Regions from separate parts of the Nocardioides montaniterrae genome, predicted to be linked through region 1. Evidence: predicted binding sites of a transcription regulator. Region 1 holds the regulator's gene; each other region holds the start of a gene.
What was found. Region 1 encodes LexA, which represses DNA repair genes until DNA is damaged. Its sites were predicted from a motif close to TCGAACANNTGTTCGA; they were not measured.

Region 1 (4,733 bases):
AACGGGAGCGTGGTGGTCGCGCCGAGTGCCGGGTTCACCCGCTTGGTGTGGCCGTCGGTGGTGTGCACGACGATCGTGTCGAGCACCCAGTGACCCGGGTTGGCGTGGAACGTGACGCTGAGCTGGGAGGCGCTCGCCGCCGGCGTGACCTGGTACGTCGCCGACGACTGGTGCGCCAGGCTCGGCTTCCAGGTCGCCTTGTTGCCGAGCAGCTGCGGCAGGCTCGTCGTACCGGTCAGCGGTGCGGGCTTGTAGGCGCCGCCCTCTCGGTAGTGCTGGCCCGGGTGCAGGTTGGCGACGGCGAAGTTGCGCAGCTGGTTGCCGAACGTCGTACCGACCTCGTTGAGTGCGGTGCGGATCGCCACGATGGAGTAGCGGCGGCCGACCGCGAGCTGCCACATCCGCTTGACCAGCTTGGGCATGATGCCCTGCTTGGCGCCGTATCTCTCGGTGAGGAAGCGGAAGAAGATCCACGTGCCGTACTGGTGCCCGTCGCTGTTGAACAGGTCGAGCGCCTGGCCGGGGCGGCCCATCGGGCCGAGCCTGAGGTACTGACGGTTGTCGTTGATGGTGGTGTAGAGCTGGTCCTCGGCCCACGTAGCCGTGGCCTCCATGAACCACTGGTCCTCGTCGATGTCGTAGGCGAACTGCACCGCGTGGAAGTACTCATGGGCCGCGGTCACCTCGAGGTTCTGCTCGGGGGTGTGCGCGGGGAACTTCGTCTTGGAGTAGTTGTTGTCCAGCACGCAGTAGGCGTAGACCGCGTAGTGCTTGGAACCGTCGTTGTCGTCGTTCAGCTTGGGGTCGTCGGTGGTGCAGAAGCCGTAGACGCCGTTGTCGCCGACGTCGGCGAGGTAGATGTCGCGGCGCGAGTCACCGCCGCGCCCGCCGTCACCGCGCGGCGAGCGGTAGCCCGCCCGCTGGTAGACGCGGTCGATCCGGGAGAGCTGCTTGAGGTCGAACTCGACGACGTCCGGGATGCCGTTGTGCGCCCGACCGCTCCAGGTCCCACCGCGGCCGTCGTCCTCGCGAGGTACGCCGTTGCGTGCGTCCTGGGACTTCTTGACGTAGTGGATGCAGATCCGGCTCGTGCAGAGCTTGTGCTGCTTGGCACCGCTCTTCCAGCACACGCCGTCGGCCTTGGAGCAGGTCGAGGGCTGCGAGGGCCGGGCGAAGTAGCGCTCCGCGACCGCGCGCTGGGCCGGCGGCAGGCTGTTCTTGGTGACGGCCAGGTTGCGCAGCGCCATGGTCAGGTCCGGGTGACCGTTGCTGCCGTTGCCGGCCAGGATCTGCTGCACCGACTGCAGCGCCGCCTGGGCGTGCAGCAGCGCCCGGCTGAGGCCGTTCGCCCCCGGGGAGGGCGGTGTCGTTCCGGCGTACGCCGATGGCGTGGTGAGCGTGAGGCCCAGCGCGATCAGCAGTGCAAGGGTCAGGGTCCGGGTCCGAGACATGCACTCGAGCCTAAGCGGTCGTCCGCCGGACCGGCGAACGACCGCTCCCGTCTCAGCTCTTGTACGCCGTCGCGACCAGGCTGTCGGCGGTGTTGTCGTCGTAGCTGTGGCTCGACCAGCAGCTGTACTGCAGCTGGTTCGGGTTCGGCTGGTCCCAGCAGGAGAAGCGCGTCGAGGTGTTGAGGAGCTCGACCTCGACGTTCTTCACGAGCTGGTAGCCGAACTTGATGCTGACGGTCGCGTTGCCGCTGGCGTCCAGCTTGATCAACCGCATGGCGTGCGACCCGGAGCGGTAGTTGGTCCACAGCGTCGCCGCCGCGCCCCGCGCCCGGTTGGGCAGGTCGAAGTGCAGCCGCGGGCGCCAGCTGCTGGCCATGCCGCGGATGGTGCTCAGCCGGATGGCGACGTAGCTGAGGTGCTTCAGGGTGCCGTGGACCTTGACCACCTTCTTGCCGGGCCCCACGCGGGTGCTCACGGCGACCGGTGCGCTCGGGTAGTGGTTGGCCGCAGCCTCACGGAAGAACTTCGTGGGGTGGCGGGCCGCGAGGGCGAAGCCGCTGAACACCTTGGAGAGGCTGGTGCCGCGCGACGCGAGCACGGCCGAGATCGCCTGGGTGGAGTACATGTCCTGCGCGGCCGGGTTGGCCGCCTTGTTCGCGTCCATGTGCTGCCACAGGTTCAACATCACCACGGGCAGTGCGTTGTTGGCATCCATCTGCGGAGCGACGCGCTCGGTGAGGTAGCGGAAGAAGATCCAGGTGCCGTACCAGTGGCTGTTGTTGACGTCCATGGGCAGGCCCGGGTTGGAGATCGGGCTGTAGCGCAGGTACTGCAGGTTGTCGTTGACGTCGGTGTAGAGCTGGTCCTCGGCCCAGGTGGCCGTCGCCTCCTTGATCCAGTCGTCCTCACCGATGTCGTAGGAGAACTGGACGGCGTGGAAGAACTCGTGCGCGGCGGTGACCTGGACGTTCTCCATGGGCGTGTTCGTCGGGAACTCGGCCTGGGAGAAGTTGTTGTCGAGCACGCAGTACGCCGACACCGCGTAGTCGGTCATGTCCGGGTCGTCGCTGGTGCAGTAGCCGTAGGTGCTCGGGCCGAGGTTGGCCAGGTAGATGTCGGTCCACCCGTTGGGGCCATGGTTGGTGCTGCCGGAGTCATCGAGCGGCATGCGGTAGCCGGCCGCGGCGTAGACGGAGCGGACGTGCACCACGATGGCCAGGACCATGTCGACGTAGTCGGGCGTGGTGTTGGCGTCGGGGCCGTCCTGTGCGCTGACGCCGTTGGTCGGGTCCTCCGCCGCGGTGACGTAGTGGACGCAGATGCGGTCAGGGGTGGAGCAGACGTAGTGCGCGTTCGTGCGGTACACCGGGTCGCCGGAGCCGTCGCTGGTCGCGCTCGGGCGGGCGAAGAGGCGGTCGGCCTGGACCTGCTGGTCCTTGCTCAGCGACCGGTAGGCGACGCGCAGGTCCGACAGCACGATCGAGGCGTCCGTCGTCCGTTGGATGGCGCGGGCCTCGCGACGGGTGCCGTGGAACAGCGTCTCGGCCCGCTCGAGAGCGGCGGTGGCCTGTGCGTGGGAAGGCAGAGCGCGCCCGTGGCCGGGCGCGGCTGGCGGGGCAGGCGTGGCGGTCGCACTGAGCGGGCTCGCGAACGCGGTGCCGAGGACGAGGACGAGGACGCCGGCGTACGACCTGGCGCGGGTGCTGAGCATGCGCGCCAGACTAGGTGCGGAGCGCGGATTTCCCGCGCTCCGCGGCCTAGTGGACTAGACCTTCCGCAGCACCGCGGTGACCTTGCCCAGGATCGTGGCGTGGGTGCCGTCGATCGGTTCGAAGGCAGGGTTGTGCGGCAGCAGCCAGACCTTGCCGTCCTTGCGGCTCAGGGTCTTGACCGTGGCCTCGCCGTCGATCATCGCGGCGACGATCTCGCCGTTCTCGGCGGTGTTCTGCTGGCGGATCACGACGTAGTCGCCGTTGCAGATCGCGGCCTCGATCATCGACTCGCCGCTGACCTCGAGCAGGAACAGCTGGCCGTCGCCGACGAGCTGCTTGGGCAGCGGGAAGACGTCCTCGACGCGTTCCTCGGCCAGGATCGGGCCACCGGCGGCGATGCGGCCGACGAGCGGGACGTTGCTCGGCGTCGGCGCGGCGTCGTTGATGCCGGTCTCGTCGAAGCTCGACTCGGCGTCGTCGGTCGGGCCCGCGCCGGTGAGGGGCTTGCGCTTCTGGAGGCTCTCGGGCAGGAACACCTCGATCGCGCGGGGCAGGTGCGGGTCGCGGCGTACGAAGCCCTTGGCCTCGAGGGCACGCAGCTGGTGGGCGACGCTGGAGGTGCTGGTCAGGCCGACGGCCTCGCCGATCTCGCGCATGGAGGGCGGATAGCCGCGGGAGTCGATGGCCTTCTTGATCGTGGTCAGGATGCGCTGCTGGCGCGGGGTCAGGCCGGAGCCGTCCGGGGGACCGTCGGGGAGCTCGCTGACCGGGCGGATCGCCTTCTTCGTCATGCCTCCGACCGTAACCCCGATCACTCCCGTGATCAAACAGGTGTTCGAGGTGGGCGTGTCGCGGCGGCGTACGACACGCCGTCGAACAAGTTTGCGATGAAATGCACGGGATTGTTCGAATGGGTGTTCTAACATCGTCCATGTGTTCGATCGAACGTCTGATCGAGATACGGACAGGACCTTCACCGAGGGTTGTGTCGGTGCCTTCCGCTTGACTCTGATCGAACACGGACCAGACCCACTTCCCCGGAGGTCACGATGAGCACCATCAGCTTCAGCCCCACCTACGACTACCGCCCGCAGCTGCGCCTCACGCGCCGCGGCCGGCTGGTCGTCCTCGCCCTCGCGCTGATCGCGATCTTCGCGATCGGCCTGGCGGTCGCCTCGGCCTCCGCCGGTGGCGCCCACGCGGGCGACGCTGACGTGCACGTCGTGACCGTCCACCCCGGCGACACCCTGTGGGACATCGCCGGCACGGCCGCGGGGTCGGTCGGCGTCACGACGGGCGAGATGGTCCAGCGCATCACCGACCTCAACGACGTCACCGACGGCATGGTGTACGCCGGCCAGGACCTCCGGGTCCCGAACAACTAGGACTCCGCGCCCCGGACGGCGCGGTTCACAACTGAATACAGACTTCGCCTGCCGCCTCGACCCCGGCAGGCGTTGGGGAAGACGAGAGCCCGGTCCAGATTTCCCCTGGACCGGGCTCTCGCGGTTTTTCCACAGGGGCAGGCCGACGCTGTTGATCGCCGGGTGGTCGCGTGTGAGCGTCGGGC
Region 2 (4,733 bases), on a different contig from region 1:
GCGGCCGCGGGCCTCGGCGACGTCGATCCGGCCGGCCGCGATGTCGCGCACCAGGTGGTCGACCTGGGTGAGGTCCTCGTAGTCGATCTCGCGCTTGGTGACCCCGCGGATCTGGATCAGCGGCGGCTCGTCACCCTCGCTCGCGGCACTCATCGCGAGCTGCGTGAAGGTGACGTCGACGTGCGGGTTGCGGACGCCGTACGCCTGCGCGATCACCCGCATCGTCGCCGTCACGTCGGCCGCGCCGGCGCCGTTCGAGAGCAGCACCTCGCCCACGCGCAGGCTCAGGTCGAGCGTCTGCGCGAGCTTGCGGGAGCCGGCGGGCGTGCCGCCGGCAGCGGTCGCCTTGTCCATGTCAGGCGTCCAGCAGGCCTCGGAGGTACGCCGCCTGGCCGGCGTGCTGGGTGCAGTCGTTGATCACGCTGACCAGCCGCACGCCGAGGGTGACCGGCGGGTCCCAGCGGGTGTCGACGATCCGGTCGAGGTCGTCACCGGTGACCCCGGCGACGTAGCTGAGCGTCTGGCGGTGGGTGGCGCGGTAGTAGTCGAGGAGGAGGTCGGCCGGGATGCCCCGCACCTTCGCGACGTCGTCGGAGCTGTGGCCGTAGCCGTGCGCCTCGACCGGGAACGGCAGGCCGAAGCGGTCGGCGTACCCCTGAGCGGTCCACACCTGCTCGATGCCCGCGACACCGGCGACGTGGTCGTCCTGCACCCGGGTCAGGTGCCACACGAGCCACGCGATCGAGTTGGCGTCGGGCGTCGGGCGGGCGGTCAGCTGCTCCTCGGTGAGTCCGTCCAGGACGGCCTCGAGGTCGCCGAGGACCCGGCCGATCGCGTCGGTGAGCAGGTCGCTGGGGGTCATGCTTTCGACCGTAGCGGGGACGGTGTCACATCACGAGGGGCTTGTTCGTCGGTACGTCGAGGAGAGGATGTGGTCGTGGACCTGGATGTGTTCGAGGCGGAGCGGGGACGGCTGCGTGCCGTGGCGGTGCGGATGCTCGGCTCTGCCGACGATGCCGACGACGTGCTGCAGGAGGCGTGGCTGCGGTGGTCCTCGGCCGGCGAGGGGATCGAGAATCCTGCGGCCTGGCTGACGACCGTGACGTCGCGGTTGTGCCTGGACCGGTTGCGGTCGCGGGGCCGGCGGGACGCGGTGCCGCTGGACGCCGTCGCCGAGGTCGCCTCCCCGGGAGCCGGTCCGGTGGACGAGGCCGAGCTGGCCGAGTCGGTCGACGCGGCCCTGCTGGTGGTCCTCGAGCTGCTGTCCCCTGCCGAGCGGCTCTGCTTCGTGCTGCACGACCTGTTCGGGATGCCCTTCGACGAGATCGCCTCCCTGCTGGGACGTACGTCGGCCTCCGTCCGTCAGCTCGCCTCCCGCGGCCGGCGCCGGGTGCAGGATCCCGCCGGCGCCGCCGCCGCCGAGGTGCGAGCCCGCCAGCAGTCCGTGGTCGACGCGTTCTTCGCCGCTTCCAAGGCCGGTGAGTTCTCGGCCCTGATGGAGCTGCTCGACCCCGGTGCCGTGGTCCGCTCCGACGCCACCGCCGTCGCGATGGGGGCCGCGCCGTTGTTGACGGGCGCCGCCGCTGTCGCGGGCCGCTTCTGCGGTCAGGCCCAGGCCGTCGTACCGATCCAGCTCGACGGGTACGCCGCCGCCACCTGGCAGCTGCGCGGCGAGCCCAAGGTGGTCTTCGCGTTCGTCATCTCCGAGGAGACCGGGAAGATCCTGGAGATCGAGGCCGTCTCCGACCCCGAGGTCCTTGCCTCCTCGGACCTCTCGCGGGGTGGTGGGGCGGTCCGCTTTCGGTGAGTCCTCGGCGGGCGGGGGTCGCGCAGCGGCCGTGTCGCGATCCCTCGTTGGTTAGTAGCCCGAGCCGCTAGGCGAGGGCGTGTCGAAACCAACTGCGTGGCCGGTCGCTCCTGGTCGGTGTTCTGATTCCTCGACTGGCGGCCGCGCTTATCCGACCGTCCCCCGCCGTCAAGGATCCTCGCTTCGCTCAGCCCGCTTCGCGGCGGCCTTCGGCCGTCCTTGACCGCGGGTCCCGGACGGTCGGATGGCGGCGCGGTGGGGCGACGGCTCGCTTCGCTCGCGCCGCCGCTATGCGGCCGCCTCCGACGACCGCTTTCCGCCGTTGGTTGAGTAGCCCGAGCCGCTAGGCGAGGGCGTATCGAAACCAATTCCGCCGACAGCGAAAAGTGCCTCTGACCTGCACGTTTGGGCGAATTCTGCATTGAGAAACCGTTCGAACAGGCGTACTATGAAGGCACGAATCAAGCCTCATCTCTCGGGAGTCACCATGGCGACAGCATCGGTGCCAGAGCACCCGATGCTGCGTGCGGTGAACACCTCCCGCCGAGCCTTCGACGGGGTCGCGTCGGTCGAGCCGGTCTACATGACACCCGCCGACAAGGCCGCTGCCCTTCGGGGCCTGGCGGCTCTCAAGGCGCAGGTCGAGGAAGCCGAGATGCGGCTCCTCGCCGCCTCCGGGGACCTCGCTCAGGACAACGGTGCTCGCGACGCCGGGATGTGGCTGGCGCACGAGGCGCACCTGGATCCCCAGGCAATGCGTGCCGAGCTCAAGCTCGCCGAAGCGATCGACGAGCGGTGGCGACAGATCGGTGTCGCGATGCGCGAAGGTTTCGTGAATCGTGCGCAGGCGCAGGTGATCGTCGCGGCGTTGGAGAAGCTCCCACCCGAGATCGACCAGGTCACCCGGCGCCGTGCCGAGAAGCACCTCGTGGAGCTCGCCGGTCAGTTCGGGCCGCGTGAGCTCCGCACCCTGGGCGAACGGATCCTTGCCGTGGTCGCGCCCGAGATCGCCGATGAAGCAGACGCGAAGGCACTCGAACGCGAAGAACGCTCCGCGCGGGTCAACACCTCGATGCGGTTCAAGCGGCTCGGCAACGGCATCACCCGCATCATCGGCCAAGTCCCCGACGCGATCGCGGCAAGGTTCGAGACGTACCTCGACGCGTTCTCCTCGCCCAGGGTCTCGACCGGCGAACGCGTCCCCCGGAGCAACCGACTCGGCCGGGCGTTCTGCGCGCTGCTCGAGCACCTCGACCCGAGCAAGCTGCCCGACCACGGCGGCGACACCACCACCGTCATGGTCACCATCAGCCTCGACGACCTGCGGCGCGACCTCGCCACCGCCGGCGTCATCGGCTCCCTCGACGGCAACCTCCGCATCACCGCTGACGAGGCCCGGCGCCTGGCCTGCACCGCGAAGATCATCCCCGTCGTCCTCGGCGGCAAGGGCGAGATCCTCGACCTGGGCAGGGCCCAGCGGTTGTTCAAAGCCGCTCAGCGCAAGGCGCTGCGACTCCGCGACAAGCAGTGTCGCGCCGAAGGCTGCTCGATCCCCGCCACCTGGTGCGAAGCACATCATTCACATCCATGGTCAGCCGGCGGGAAGACCGACCTCAAAGACGGCGTGCTCCTCTGCAGTCACCATCACCACATCGCCCACGACCCCCGGATGACCCATGAAGTCATGCCGACCGGCGCCTGGCGGTTCCACCGCCGGCCCTAGACCCCGATCGTGGAGTCCCAGAGCCACCTGGTGACCCCACAACTCCACAATGTCGAGAGCCAGACCCCACCATCACACCGATGGGGCCGCCGAAGGCGGCCGCATCGCGTCGGCGCGAGCGAAGCGAGCCGCCGACAACCGCGCCACCAGCGCGCCGCCAGGGACCCGCAGTCAAGGACGCCGAAGGCGCCGCGAAGCGGGCCGAGCGCAGCGAGGATCCTTGACAGCGGGGAGCGGCGCGCTACGCGCGGCCGCCACACCCACCTGAGAAGTCACGGCACCACCCAGCCAACAGCCGGTCCGCCGGTACGAGCCGGCTCACTCCACCACGAGCGGCACGGACAGGGGCCGACGTACGTAGGCCCCCGGAGCCCAGGTCACCCCCTCGAGATCCACGGAGAAGTCCGGGATCTCGGCGAGGAGCTCCTCCAGGGCGACGCGGGCCTGGAGACGGGCGGCGGCGGAGCCGAGGCAGTGGTGGTGGCCCTGGCCGAAGGCGAGGACCTGTGCGGGCTTGCGGCGGATGTCGAGGTTCTCGGCGTCGGCGCCGTAGGCACGCCAGTCGCGGTTGGCGGCGGCGTACAGGAGCAGGACGCGCCGGCCCGCCGGGATGCGTACGCCGTGCAGGTCGACGTCGCGCGTGGTGGTCCGAGCGAGGCCCTGGACGGGGGAGGACAGCCGCAGCAGCTCCTCGACCGCGTCGGGGATGAGCTTGGGCCAGTCGACGAGGTCCTCGCGCTGCTCCGGGTCGGCGGCGAGCAGCTGCACGGCCTCACCGAGCATCCCGGTCACCGTGTCGTTGCCGCCGGTGATCATGGTGAACACGAAGCCCAGCACCGCCAGCAGGTCCGGCCCGTCCGCGGCCGACGACGCGGCGACGAGGTGGGAGACGGTGTCGGCGCCGACGATCCCCCGGGCCTGCTCGGTACGCCGGCGCTCGCAGAGCTCGGTGAAGTACTCCATCAGCGAGCCGACGGCCGCCGCAGCGCCGAGCACGCCGCCCGACGCGTTGGCCGCGACGATCGCCGAGGACCACTCGTCGAACCGGTCGCGGTCCTCGGGAGGAACACCGAGGTAGTGCGCCACCACCAGCGACGGCAGCGGCTTGAACACCTCCGCCACGATGTCGCCCCCGCCAGCGGCGGAGAGCCGCGCGATCCGCGAGCGCACGAACGACCGCACCAACGGCTCGAGCTCACCGAC
Region 3 (4,733 bases), on a different contig from region 1:
GGATGGCCATCCCGAGGCAGAAGATCAGCAGGCTCCGGCCGGGCCGGTGGCGTCGCGCCGCCATGGGTCAGTCCTCTCCGTCGACGGCGCTCTCGCCATCGGTGGTGGTGTACGTCGAGTCGTCCGCGTCGGCGTCAGCGGTGTCGTCCGCCTCGGTGTCCCGGTGGATCTTGGAGGCGATCGCCCCGCGCAGCACACGGATCACGACGCCCTCGGCGACCTCGATGCCGAGGTGGTCGTCGGTGATCTCGGCGACCGTGCCGAACACGCCCGACGTGAGCACGACGTCCTCGCCGATCTCCACGCTGCGCTGCATCGTCAGAGCCTCGGCCTGGCGGCGCTGGGCCGGCCGGATCATGAACAGCCACATCAGCACGAGCGTGACGAGGAGGGGCAGGAGCACAAGCACGTGGGGGCTACTTCCAGAGAGACTGCGGACCGTCCGGCAGTGTAGCCAGGGACACGTCAGCCTCCCCGGCCCGGCCTGCACTCAGTCGGCGAAGAGCGTGCCGTCCCCACCGTCGAGAGGTACGACGGGCGGGGTCAGCCCCAGGTGCAGCCAGGCCGCCCGCGTCGCGATGCGCCCGCGAGGGGTGCGGGCGAGGAAGCCGTTGCGGACCAGGAACGGCTCGGCGACCTCCTCGACCGTCTCGCGCTCCTCGCCCACGGCGACGGCAAGCGTCGAGACGCCGACCGGTCCGCCGCCGAAGCGGCTGCAGAGCGCGTGGATGACCGCACGGTCGAGACGGTCCAGGCCGAGCCGGTCGACCTCGTAGAGGTCGAGGGCCGCCTCGGCGACGGGCCGCGTCACGATGCCGTCGGCGCGCACCTGGGCGAAGTCGCGCACCCGGCGGAGCAGACGGTTGGCGATCCGTGGGGTGCCGCGCGAGCGTGAGGCGATCTCCGCGGAGCCCTCCTCGGTGAGCTCGACGCCGAGCAGACCGGCGGAGCGGTGCACGATCAGGTCGAGCTCGTGCGGCTCGTAGAACTCCAGGTGCGCGGTGAAGCCGAACCGGTCGCGCAGCGGCCCCGGCAGCAGGCCGGCCCGCGTGGTCGCTCCGACCAGCGTGAACTGCGGGATGTCGAGCGGGATGGCCGTCGCACCGGGCCCCTTGCCGATGACGACGTCGACCCGGAAGTCCTCCATGGCGAGGTAGAGCATCTCCTCGGCGGGGCGCGACATCCGGTGGATCTCGTCGATGAAGAGGACGTCGCCCTCGTTGAGGCCGGACAGGATCGAGGCCAGGTCGCCGGCATGCGTGATGGCCGGCCCGCTGGTCACCCGGAGCGCGGCGCCCATCTCGGCCGCGATGATCATCGACAGCGTGGTCTTGCCCAGGCCCGGAGGCCCGGAGAGCAGGACGTGGTCCGGCGTACGGCCTCGTTGCTTGGCGGCCTCGAGGACCAGGCCGAGCTGGTCGCGCACGCGCACCTGGCCGACGACCTCGTCGAGGGTCTTGGGACGCAGCGCCGCCTCGACCGCGCGCTCGTCGCCCTCGGCGTCGACCGCGGTCAGCGAGCGGAGGTAGCCCTCCTCGGCCTCGGCGAGCTCGTCCTCGTGGAAAGGCATGCGGACTACCTTGCCAGCGCGCGGAGCGCGGAGCGCAGCAGCGCGCCCACGTCCGGCGTGGAGCCGGTCGAGACCTCGTCGGAGACGACCTCGATCGCCTTCTCGGCGTCCTTGGTGGCGTAGCCCAGACCCATCAGGCCCTGGAGCACCTGGTCGCGCCACGGTTCGGCCGAGCCGACGCGGGCGAGGGCGCCGCCGGCGCCGATCGGCGCACCGATGCGGTCCTTGAGCTCGAGGATGATCCGCTGCGCGCCCTTCTGGCCGATGCCGGGCACCTTGGTCAACGTCTTCACGTCGTCGCTCGCGACGGCGGCACGGAAGCCGTCCGGTGACAGCACGGCCAGGATCGCCTGGGCGAGCTTGGGCCCCACGCCCGAGGCCGTCTGGGCGAGCTCGAAGATCGACTTCTCGTCCTCGTCGACGAAGCCGAACAGGGTCATCGAGTCCTCGCGCACGATCATGCTGGTCGGCAGCGTCGCCTCCTGGCCGTGGCGCAGGGTGGCCAGGGTCGCGGGCGTGCACATGAGCTCGAGCCCGACTCCCCCGACCTCGAGGACGGCGCTGGACAGGCTGAGGTCGGCGACCCGACCCCGGACGAAGGCGATCACGATGTCTTCCTTCCGGCCGCGGCCAGCGCGGCGTCGATGCGGTCCTGGGCGCCACCGCGCCAGATGTGGGTGATAGCCAGTGCCAGCGCGTCGGCGGCGTCGGCCGGCTTGGGCGGGGCGTCCAGCCGCAGGATGCGGGTGACCATCGCGCCGACCTGCGCCTTGTCGGCGCGACCGCTGCCGGAGACGGCGGCCTTGACCTCGGACGGCGTGTGCAGCGCGACGGGCAGCCCGCGGCGGGCGGCGCAGACCATGGCGATCCCCGCGGCCTGGGCCGTGCCCATGATCGTGGAGACGTCGGACCGGGCGAAGATCCGCTCGATGGCGACCCGGTCGGGGCGGTGCTCGTCGAGCCACGCGTCGATGCCGCGCTCGATCGTCACCAGGCGCTCCGGCACCGCGAGGTGCGAGGAGGTGCGGACGACGCCCACGTCGACCATCGTCAGCGGCCGGCCGACGGTGCCCTCGACCACGCCCAGACCGCACCTGGTCAGGCCGGGATCGATCCCGAGCACCCTCATCGCACACACCCCTGTCGAACGTCTGTTCTATCGCCGCAACGTTAGCCCGAGACGGGACGAGGGGCGCCCGCGACACGCGGGCGCCCCTCGGTCTCAGCGGGCTCGGGTCGCGACCGGCGCGACCACCGAGATCGGGTCAGGCGTCGACCTGCTCCAGGACCTCGTCGGGGATGTCGGCGTTGGAGAAGACGTTCTGCACGTCGTCGAGGTCGTCGAGCACGTCGACGAGCCGCATCACCTTCTCGGCCGTGGCGACGTCGGCGACCGGGATGTCCATCGAGGCGACGAACTCCACGTCGGCGGAGTCGTAGTCGAGACCGGCCTCCTGGACCGCCGTACGGACGGCGACCAGGTCGGTGGCCTCGGACTGGACCTGCCAGGACTCACCGAGGTCGTTGACCTCCTCGGCACCGGCGTCGAGCGTCGCCTCGAGGACGTCGTCCTCGCTGACGTCCTTGCCGTCCTGCGACTTGGCGAGCACGACGATGCCCTTGCGGCCGAACAGGCGCGAGACGGAGCCGGGGTCCGCCATGGTGCCGCCGTTGCGGGTGACCGCGGTGCGGACCTCCATCGCGGCGCGGTTCTTGTTGTCGGTCAGGCACTCGACGAGCAGCGCGACACCGGACGGGCCGTAGACCTCGTACATGATCGTGTCGTAGGAGACCGCGTCCCCGGTGAGACCGGCACCGCGCTTGATGGCGCGATCGATGTTGTCGTTGGGGACCGACGACTTCTTGGCCTTCTGCACCGCGTCGACGAGCGCAGGGTTGCCCGACAGGTCGGCGCCGCCTGCCCGCGCAGCGATCTCGACGACCTTGATCAGCTTGGCGAAGCTCTTGGCCCGCTTGGCGTCGATCGCGGCCTTCTTGTGCTTCGTGGTTGCCCACTTGGAGTGGCCCGACATGAGTCCTCTACTTCCCTGCTGCGCTCTTCAAGACCGAACCCGTCGATCCTAACGGCCGCGCAGGATGCCCGTTTCGGGCCCACCCAGCGGGGGTAGGCCGGTCCTGCACGCACTTTCGGAAAGGCACCGCCGTGGCCGCACCAGTCATCGACACGCCCATCGCCGCTCTCTACAAGGCCGGCAAGATCTACGTCCCACAGGCAGCCGCGACGCTGTCGGCCGCCGCGAGCGCGATCGGGGGGCCGGTGGCGACCCTCGACCTCGGTGCCGCCGCTGCGGGCGACCCGGCGGTGATGAGGGACGCCCTCGCGGTGCTGAGCCAGGTGAGCGCGGCCGCCAGCGCCGGCACCAGGTCGCTCAACGACGCGGCGTTGGCGCTCGTCGCGACAGCCGATGACTTCGTCCGCACCGACACCTCGGTCGCACGCCAGGCCCACGACCTCCAGCGCGCGCTGGGCGATCCTCACAGCAAGCTGGGCCTCGACACGGCCGAGCGCCAGGAGCTCGCGCAGGCACGTCCCGACCAGAGCGCGGTGCCGAAGGCGACCGGTGACCGCAGCGGCGCCGGCGGCGACGGCGAGATCGACATCTTCGGGCTGCACCTGCCGATCCACCAGGACTCCACGCCCGCCCCGACGACCGATCCCGGCACGGACCGAGGCACACGGGACGACACGGAGTCGAACAGCCTGACGGAACTCGCGGACGGCATCTCATGACCGACTTCGACCTCAGCACCTTCACGTCGCAGCTGGCGGAGATCGAGACGTACCTGGGCTACGTCCGTGGCAACGAGGCCGTCGAGACCGAGGCCGCGCAGATCAATGCGCGATTCTCCGACGACAACGACTCCAAGGCCGTGATCTTCCTCAGCCACTGTCCCGACGCGTCGTGCCGACGGGGAAACGCCCTCCGGCTCGCCTACCCCGACGACCTCGAGCAACAGGTCTTCGACGCGCTCCACGCAGCCTGGGACACCGGGCCCACGTGGGCGTCCGGCATCGCCGGCTACCTGGGTTCGATCACCAACCAGATCACCGAGCCGTACATCCCCGGCATGACGTCCGCCATCAGCCAGCTACAGACCGGTGTGGTCCAGCAGCTGAAGGCCCTCAAGGACGACGACTGGG

Region 2: ACYVJ3_RS09225 (HNH endonuclease signature motif containing protein) is a predicted target of LexA. The motif match lies at 2,241-2,256, and genes of this name have one in related genera.
Region 3: ruvC (crossover junction endodeoxyribonuclease RuvC) is a predicted target of LexA. The motif match lies at 2,714-2,729, and genes of this name have one in related genera.

Annotation. Positions count from the first base shown of each region.
Region 1 covers NZ_BAAGSB010000001.1:252,861-257,593, reverse strand. The annotation lists gene ACYVJ3_RS01375 (MXAN_6640 family putative metalloprotease) at 1-1,451, opposite strand, end outside; gene ACYVJ3_RS01370 (MXAN_6640 family putative metalloprotease) at 1,504-3,162, opposite strand; gene lexA (transcriptional repressor LexA) at 3,217-3,954, opposite strand; gene ACYVJ3_RS01360 (LysM peptidoglycan-binding domain-containing protein) at 4,213-4,548, shown strand.
Region 2 covers NZ_BAAGSB010000004.1:268,537-273,269, reverse strand. The annotation lists gene ACYVJ3_RS09240 (threonine/serine exporter family protein) at 1-354, opposite strand, end outside; gene ACYVJ3_RS09235 (mycothiol transferase) at 356-862, opposite strand; gene ACYVJ3_RS09230 (sigma-70 family RNA polymerase sigma factor) at 938-1,807, shown strand; gene ACYVJ3_RS09225 (HNH endonuclease signature motif containing protein) at 2,295-3,530, shown strand; gene ACYVJ3_RS09220 (cytochrome P450) at 3,849-4,733, opposite strand, start outside.
Region 3 covers NZ_BAAGSB010000005.1:36,608-41,340, forward strand. The annotation lists gene secD (protein translocase subunit SecD) at 1-64, opposite strand, end outside; gene yajC (preprotein translocase subunit YajC) at 68-409, opposite strand; gene ruvB (Holliday junction branch migration DNA helicase RuvB) at 491-1,570, opposite strand; gene ruvA (Holliday junction branch migration protein RuvA) at 1,576-2,178, opposite strand; gene ruvC (crossover junction endodeoxyribonuclease RuvC) at 2,175-2,699, opposite strand; gene ACYVJ3_RS09755 (YebC/PmpR family DNA-binding transcriptional regulator) at 2,836-3,603, opposite strand; gene ACYVJ3_RS09760 (hypothetical protein) at 3,735-4,322, shown strand; gene ACYVJ3_RS09765 (hypothetical protein) at 4,319-4,733, shown strand, end outside.